2 regions of the Streptomyces sp. NPDC050988 genome follow, and region 1 is predicted to be linked to the other one. Evidence: riboswitches for the same ligand, from Rfam matches in the RefSeq annotation. Region 1 holds a riboswitch; the other holds the start of a gene.
The links. Region 1 has a riboswitch for cyclic di-AMP ahead of ACIBEI_RS37375 (M23 family metallopeptidase). Riboswitches for the same ligand answer to the same signal wherever they lie in the genome.

Region 1 (4,003 bases):
ATGGTCTAGACAACCGTGAGACACCTGAAGGGCAGCATCACATGGCTGAGCGCCACGTCAACGTCGGCTGGGCCGAGGGCCTTCACGCCCGTCCCGCCTCCATCTTCGTCCGGGCCGCCACGGCCTCCGGCGTCCCCGTGACGATCGCCAAGGCCGACGGCAACCCCGTCAACGCCGCCTCGATGCTCGCGGTTCTCGGCCTGGGCGCCCAGGGCGGCGAGGAGATCGTCCTGGCCTCCGACGCCGAGGGCGCGGACGCCGCGCTCGACCGCCTGGCGAAGCTGGTCGCCGAGGGCCTCGACGAACTCCCCGAGACCGTCTGACCTCGCGGACCACGTACGGCGGAGCCGCGTCGACCCATACCGGGTGACGCGGCTCCGCCGTTTCCGTCTGCAGGACGCGCGCCGTGCTGTGGCCTCACGCACTGTTTTTCCCGTGCGTCACGCCGTCTCGCTGCTTTTCGCCGCGCTCCCGGGCACCGTCCGGGCTTTTTCGGATGCCCGCGTATCGGGTTCCACTCATCCTGGTTCCGCGCATGCGGAAATCACGTGCGTGGAAATTCCCGGCACGTGGAAAAAAGGGGCAGCAGAAATAGACCCCGGCGAATAACTCTCTTTGTATACGGCGCCACTGTTAATGCCGCAGGCCCGCCGTGTTTACGGGATGTTGCGAAGTCCTCACACGCTCCGCGCGGTCACCGCCGCCGGGAAAGCGCAGCCGGTGCGCGGCCATCGCCCGCTCGGTGTGCAGCGCCGTGATCGCCCTGGCCCGGTCGTTGTCGCCGCGTGCGACGGCGTCCACGATGGCACCGTGCTCGGCCCAGGACTCGGCCGGGTGCGCGGGCGCCTCGACCGAATACATCCAGGCGATCTTGTGCCGCAACTGGGCGAGCGTGGAGGTCAGCGCGGGGCTTCCGGAGGCCTGTGCGAGCGTCTCGTGGAACCAGCCGCCCAGGGAGCGCAGATCCTCGCTGTTGCCCCTCCTGGCCCGCTCCTGGCCCAGCCTGACCAGGCCGCGCAGCACCTTGAGGTGCGCCTCCGTGCGACGCTGGGCGGCGCGCGCTGCACCCAGCGGCTCCAGCAGCATGCGCATCTCCAGGAGGTCGGCGGCCTCCTGCTCGGTCGGTTCCGCGACACACGCGCCCGCGTGCCTGCGCGTGACGACGAAGCCTTCCGCCTCCAGGGTGCGCAGGGCCTCCCGTACGGGGACCCGCGAGACGCCGTACCGGCGCGCGAGCAGTTCTTCGGTGAGCCGGCTGCCGCGCTCGTAGACACCCGCGACGATGTCGTCACGGATCGCCGTGCATACCGAGTGCGCGGGAATACGCATGACCGGACCTCCGCCTTAACCCCCGCGAAACGCGGTCGATTGACGCTTGTTCGGTGACTCTATTGCAGAGAGCGGGAAATTCCGATGGCGGACCGGAATCCATGGATATTTTTTGGACACACCTCGCTTCTGAACAGGCAGTCGTCCGGTGCGAAGTCGGCCGGGAAGTGGCCGAGAAGCCGTCAGGAAGTGATCAGAACCGCGCGAAGGCCCCGGCTCGGTGAGCCGGGGCCTTCGGGAGCGGTGTCCGCGCGGGCGGGCCGTTGCGTGGGAAGGCTGCCGCGCGGGAGGGCGGTCGCCCGCCGTCAGACGTTCACGCCGTGCTGGCGGAGATACGCGATCGGGTCGATGTCCGAGCCGTACTCCGCGCTCGTCCGCGCCTCGAAGTGCAGGTGCGCCCCAGTGACGTTGCCGGTCGCCCCGGAGAGGCCTATCTGCTGACCGGGGGTGACCGTCTGGCCGACGGAGACACCGAGGGACGACATGTGCCCGTACTGCGTGTAGGTGCCGTCGTTCATCTTGAGGACGACCTCGTTGCCGTACGAGCCGCCCCAGCCGGCCTCGACGACGGTACCGGCGCCCACCGCGTGCACGGCGGTGCCGCTCGCGGCGTGGAAGTCGATGCCGGTGTGGCTGCCGGAGGACCAGACGGCGCCGCCGGCCTTGTAGCCGGTGGAGACGTACGAGCCGGAGATGGGAGCGGTGTACGACTTCAGCAGGCGCTCACGCTCGGCCGCACGGGCGGCGCGGGCCTTGACCTCGCGCTCCTTCTTGGCCTTCTCCGCGGCTTCCTTGGCCCGCTCCTTGGCGGCGGCCTCGGCCTTCTCGCGGGCGGCGGTCTCGTCGGCGGCCTGCTGCTGGGCGGCGGCCTGCGCGTCGATCTGGTCGGCGACCGAGTCGCCGATGGTGATCGCCTGGGTCAGGGTCTGCTCGGCCGGGCTCTCGGCGGCGAGTGCGGGAGCAGCCAGGGTGCCGACCACACCGGTGGTGGCGAGTGCGGCGACGCCGACGGTCCGGTTGGTCGTGCGCTTCATACGGCTGGGACGACGGTGCTTCCCGGCGGCGCGAGTGAACGCCATGAAGTGGCTGGTCCTTTCCTTCCTTCTCGCCTACCGGGTTAGCTGACGGGTTCGGAGCAGGAAGGTCTCCTACGGACATCCTTCGGGAAGGGCGTCCGATTCACCCCAGGGACTACGTATGGGTCCCCGGCTCCCCTGGCTCGCGCCGTACGGGGACTCGGCGATGACTGTCCGGTGCCGCGGGCGCGGCGCACTGCCTGACGAACAGCCGGACCGACGCTAAGCGGGGCGTCTTTCAATCAACAAACGGATCAAGGGTTTTGTAGCGCATGCCACAGGGCAGACGGGCAACCTCCCTACCAATACGGACAACCAGCGGTTCTGGTGCTGAAGTCCGGGCAAAAGGAGAACCCAGGCGCCCCTTCGGTCACCTGGGTTCTCCGCGGAACGGCCCTGTTCCGCTGCGCCTTCTACTGCGCGTTCTACTCCGCTGCCACGACGCTGACTTCACCGATTCCGAGGGCCCGGACCGGCTCCTCGATCTGCGCGGCGTCACCGACGAGGACGGTCACCAGGCGGTCCACCGGGAAGGCGCTCACGGCGGCCGCGGTGGCCTCCACGGTGCCGGTCGCGGCGAGCTGCTGGTACAGCGTCGCCTGGAAGTCGTCCGGCAGGTACTGCTCGACCTGATCGGCGAGGGTGCCCGCGACGGCGGCCGCCGTCTCGTACTTCAGCGGCGCCACGCCCACGAGGTTCTGCACGGCGATGTCGCGCTCGGCGTCGGTGAGGCCCTCGGCCGCGAGGGTGCGCAGCACCTTCCAGAGGTCGTCGAGCGCCGGGCCCGTGTTCGGGGTGTCCACGGATCCGCTGATGGCGAGCATCGCCGCGCCCGTCCCGTCCGGCGCGGAGCGCAGCACCTGGCCGAACGCCCGCACACCGTAGGTGTATCCCTTTTCCTCACGCAGGACGCGGTCCAGGCGCGAGGTGAGGGTGCCTCCGAGGCAGTACGTGCCGAGCACCTGGGCGGGCCACACGCGGTCGTGCCGGTCGGCGCCGACGCGGCCGATGAGCAGCTGTGTCTGGACGGCTCCCGGCCGGTCCACGATGATCACGCGGCCCGTGTCGTCGGCGGTCACCGGCGGAATGGGGCGGGCCTCGGCCTGCGATCCGGTCCAGGCGCCGAGCGTGTCCCCGAGCAGCGCGTCGAGATCGACGCCGGTGAGGTCGCCAACCACGACGGCGGTCGCGGTGGCGGGGCGTACGTGCTTCTCGTAGAAGGCGCGGACGCCCGCCGAGTCGATCGCGGTGACCGTCTCCTCGGTGCCCTGGCGCGGCCGCGACATGCGCGAGGTCGCCGGGAAGAGCTGCCGGGAGAGCTCCTTGGCTGCGCGGCGGGCCGGGTTGGCGGTCTCGTGCGGGATCTCGTCGAGCCGGTTGCGCACCAGCCGCTCGATCTCGCTGTCCTCGAAGGCGGGTGCCCTGAGGGCGTCGGCGAGCAGACCGAGCGCCTTGGGGAGCCGGGAGACGGGGACTTCGAGGCTGATCCGTACGCCGGGGTGGTCGGCGTGCGCGTCGAGGGTGGCGCCGCAGCGCTCCAGCTCGGCGGCGAACTCCTCGGCGGAGTGCTTGTCGGTTCCCTCGGTGAAGGCACGCGC
Region 2 (4,003 bases), on a different contig from region 1:
CCGGACGGTGCCGGGGCGCCGCGCTCGCGGAGTCACTGTGTCCCGGCTTCCGCACCCCTGTCGACCCATCGCCCGGCCATGCCACAGACGTGCCACAGAGCCGAAACACCGAAGGCCGGACCCCGGGGATCACCGGGTCCGGCCTTCGGAGACGAGCGGAGTGGTACGCCGTGCGGGCGCGCCTGGCGTCGGGTCAGACGGAGACGCCCTTGCCGCGCAGGTACGCCAGCGGGTCCACGTCCGAGCCATAGTCCGGGGTGGTGCGGATCTCGAAGTGCAGGTGCGGGCCGGTGACGTTGCCCGTCGCGCCGGAGAGGCCGACCTGCTGGCCCTCGGTCACGGCCTGTCCGGCCGAGACGGAGAGGGAGGACAGGTGGGCGTACTGGGCGTAGTGGCCGTCTTCGAGCTGGATGACGACCTGGTTGCCGTACGCGCCGCCCCAGCCGGCCGAGACGACCGTGCCCGCGCCGACGGCCTTCAGGGACGTGCCGGTCGGGACCACGAAGTCGACGCCGGTGTGGTACCCGCTGGACCACATGCTGCCCGACATCTTGTACGGGGTGCCGACGCCCGCGCCCGCGACCGGCAGCGTGAAGCCGGCGGCACTGGCCGCGGCGGCGGCCTTGGGAGCGGCAGCAGCCTTCGGGGCCGCGGCCTTCTTCGCGGAGGACTGAGTGGTCTTGGAGGCGCCGGAGTCGGAGCTCGACGTGGCGGCGGCCTTGCCGATCGACAGCTTCAGGCCCGGGTGGATCAGCGCCGGGTCACCGCCGATCGCCTTGCGGTTGTCCTCGTACAGCTTCTTCCAGCCACCGCTGACGTCCTGCGTGTCGGCGATCTTCGACAGGGAGTCGCCCGCACGCACCGAATAGGTCTTGGCCGCGGCCTTCTTCGCCTCGGCCTTCTTGTCTGCGGCGGCAGGCGCCGATTCGGCGGCCTTGCTCGCGACATTCGAGACGCTCGCCACGGAATCGGCGGCGGACTGCGGAGTCGCGGCGTGCGCTCCGGTCGCACCGAGCAGCGGAAGGGCGAGCGCCGCGCCGCCGGTTCCGGCGACGGCTATGGAGCGGGTGAAACGCTGGGACTTGGGACGGCGGTGCTTACCCTTCGCGGGCATGGCGAATTCCTCTCCGGCGCCTGCGAGGTGAGCTGTCGGGTGCGAGCTGGAGATGCCCGGCCGTGTTTGCGCACGACTTAACCCCTAGCCGTTCCGGAGACCGGAACAGGCGTTCTACCTGTGGGTCCCCCGCTCCTGCCGTGTACGGGTGGGTGAGCGGATTCCGGGCGGCGGCAGGATTGGGCGTCCGTCCGGATTGGTGGCGAACGTAAGCGACATGAAGACGCAGGAACAACCTTTGGGGTTTCCTGTGTACCCCGTTCTCTTGATCCCTGACCGAAATGACGGTCACGCTGCGTAAATCAGGGATCTCCCCCGTTTGTTAAATCCCTGAAAACGCAGCTGAATTACGTGAACATGGCGACAGCGGACCGTCACGAATATGACGCTGCTCACGGAGTGCCGTTGCAGGAGCCTTTATTCCAGAGCGAGTTGGAACTAAGGCTCCATTACGGACACAACAGTCACATGCGACGCAGCCGGAAAACTGCCGCATCAAGGTCACCACGCAGCCCCGTCCGCAACCCGTGGTGCAACAACACCGCACCGCGGTGGACTTCACCCGTTTCGAGGCATTCGTACGACGCCGCCGGGTCGAGCCCGCGCAGCCGCACCGGAGCGACCGGTTCGCCGTAGTGCTGGGCCTGGAGCCAGGCGAGGACGACGACCTCGCCGTCACGCGAGTACTGCACGGCGCTCAGCCCTCCCTCCGGCGCCCTCAGCCGGTGGAGGTCCCCGCCCTGCACGACGGGCCGGATCTCCTTGTAGAGCTCCACCCACGTCCGCGCCTCGGCCAGCTCCTCCTCGCTCCAGCGGGTCAGGTCGCCGCCGACACCGAGCACTCCGGCCATCGCGCTCATGAAGCGGAAGCGCAGCGAGCTGACGCGGCCGTTGAGCTGGGTGTTCGGACTGTCGGTGACCCAGGCGGCCATGGTCCGCGCGGGATGCACCTGACTGAAGCCGTGCTGGATGGCGAGCCGGTCGAGCGGGTCGGTGTTGTCCGAGGTCCACACCTGGTCCGTACGCGCCATGATCCCGAGGTCGATCCGGCCGCCGCCGCCCGAGCAGGATTCGAAGGCGACGCCCGGGTGGGCCGCCCGCAGCCGGTCCAGGAGGCGGTACAGGGCGTGCACGTGGTCCACCCAGAGCCGCTGCGGGTAGGCCTCGCCGGGCCACCCCGCGTCGGTGAAGCAGCGGTTGAAGTCCCACTTCACATAGTCGATCGGCGCACTGGAGAGCAGCGTGTCGAGCCGCTCCCACAGATACTCCTGGACGTCCTCGCGGGCGAGGTTCAGTACGAGCTGATTGCGCAGCTCCGTCCTCTTTCGTCCCGGTTGGAACTGCACCCAGTCCGGGTGCGCGCGGTACAGCTCGCTGTCCGGGTTGACCATCTCGGGCTCGACCCAGATCCCGAACCGCATCCCGAGCGCGTGCACCTCGTCGGCGAGGGGCTTGAGACCGGCCGGGAAGCGGTCGGGGTTGGGCGTCCAGTCGCCGAGCCCGGCCCGGTCGCTGGTGCGCGCCCCGAACCAGCCGTCGTCGACCACGAACAGCTCGACCCCCATGGCGGCGGCCCGCCGCGCGAGCGCCCCCTGCTGCTCCTCGGAGATGTCGAACTCCGTGGCCTCCCAGGAGTTGTAGAGCACCGGCCGGTGCTCGTCCGCGTCCGGGATCACATAGGCGCGCTGGTAGGCGTGCCAGGCACGGCTCGCGCCGCCGAATCCGCCGTCGCTCCACAGGCCCGCGAAGACGGGCGTGACGAAGCTCTCCCCCGGCTCCAGCCGTAGCAGCCCCGAGTCGTCGTACCCGACCCCGCCGGTGATCTGCACGCGCGCGTCCGGGAGTTGGGCCACGGCGATCCGCCAGGTGCCCGACCAGGCGAGGGCGCACCCGTAGACCTCGCCCCGCTCCTCGGTGGCCGCTCCGTCCGGGTCCAGGGCGACCCAGGGCAGGTGCTGGTGCGAGGTGTGCCCGCGCCGGCTGCCGATGACCTTCTCACCGTAGGTGAGTTCGGAGCGTACGAGCCGGGACTCGGCCGCCCACCGCCCGTGCAGCTGGGACAGCCGCCAGCCGTCGCGCTGCGGCAGCGTCCAGGCCGCGGAGTCGGCGCGCAGCACCTCCAGGGCCGGCCCCTCGTTGTCGAGGGTCACCCAGCGCTCCACGACGTCGGTCCCGGCCCGCATCCGGTAGTGCAGCGTGATCCCGAGCCCGGAGTCGGAGAACCGCAGCCGCAGCTCGTCGCCGTCCGCCTCGTACGTCTCGAAGCTCCACTCGGTGCCGCGCCGCTCGTCCGTCCGCACGGACAGGGCGGGCCGCACAAAACGGGGGCCGCCCTCCACCGGGTACTCCTCGTGCCCGTCGAGGGTGGCCTCGAAGGCCCAGTACTCCGGTCCCGGGCCGGCCGCGAGTGCCTCGGCGTCGGCGAGCGCGATACGCGGACCCCAGTGCAGATGCAGCAGCGCGTCGTCCTCGCCGAGCCGCAGGGCATAACTGCTCGCCGGGCCCGAAAGAAGCCACGTACGACCGTCTTCGCCGATCTCCAACATCAAACCCTCACAGATCCGAACAGGCACGCTCAATCATCAACATCATTATGGGCCGCGTACCTCCCCGGCAACGCCTGTGGACAACTCATTGGCGTACGAATCGATGTCGTATCGTCGAGAACGCACTTCGCCGACGAGCCGCGTCGGCAGCCGAATGGGAGGAGCCCCCGTGACGCAGCAGGTCCCGTCGACCGAGCCCGAGCTGGCCGGAGTGCGCAACTTCCGTGATGTGGGCGGCCTGCCGACGGTGGACGGCCGGCGAGTGGCGTACGGACGGCTGTTCCGCAGCGGCCACCTCGCGCACGCGACGGAGTCGGACGCCGAGTTCCTCGCCTCCCTGGGC

Region 2: another riboswitch for cyclic di-AMP. It lies ahead of ACIBEI_RS03540 (peptidoglycan DD-metalloendopeptidase family protein); the one in region 1 lies ahead of ACIBEI_RS37375 (M23 family metallopeptidase).

What each region holds. Positions count from the first base shown of each region.
Region 1 covers NZ_JBITFQ010000026.1:125,335-129,337, reverse strand. The annotation lists gene ACIBEI_RS37385 (HPr family phosphocarrier protein) at 42-323, shown strand; gene ACIBEI_RS37380 (GntR family transcriptional regulator) at 634-1,329, opposite strand; gene ACIBEI_RS37375 (M23 family metallopeptidase) at 1,635-2,408, opposite strand; cyclic di-AMP (ydaO/yuaA leader) riboswitch at 2,421-2,581, opposite strand; gene ACIBEI_RS37370 (M16 family metallopeptidase) at 2,831-4,003, opposite strand, start outside.
Region 2 covers NZ_JBITFQ010000001.1:811,683-815,685, forward strand. The annotation lists gene ACIBEI_RS03535 (DUF6250 domain-containing protein) at 1-55, opposite strand, end outside; gene ACIBEI_RS03540 (peptidoglycan DD-metalloendopeptidase family protein) at 194-1,114, opposite strand; cyclic di-AMP (ydaO/yuaA leader) riboswitch at 1,119-1,283, opposite strand; gene ACIBEI_RS03545 (alpha-galactosidase) at 1,579-3,660, opposite strand; gene ACIBEI_RS03550 (tyrosine-protein phosphatase) at 3,830-4,003, shown strand, end outside.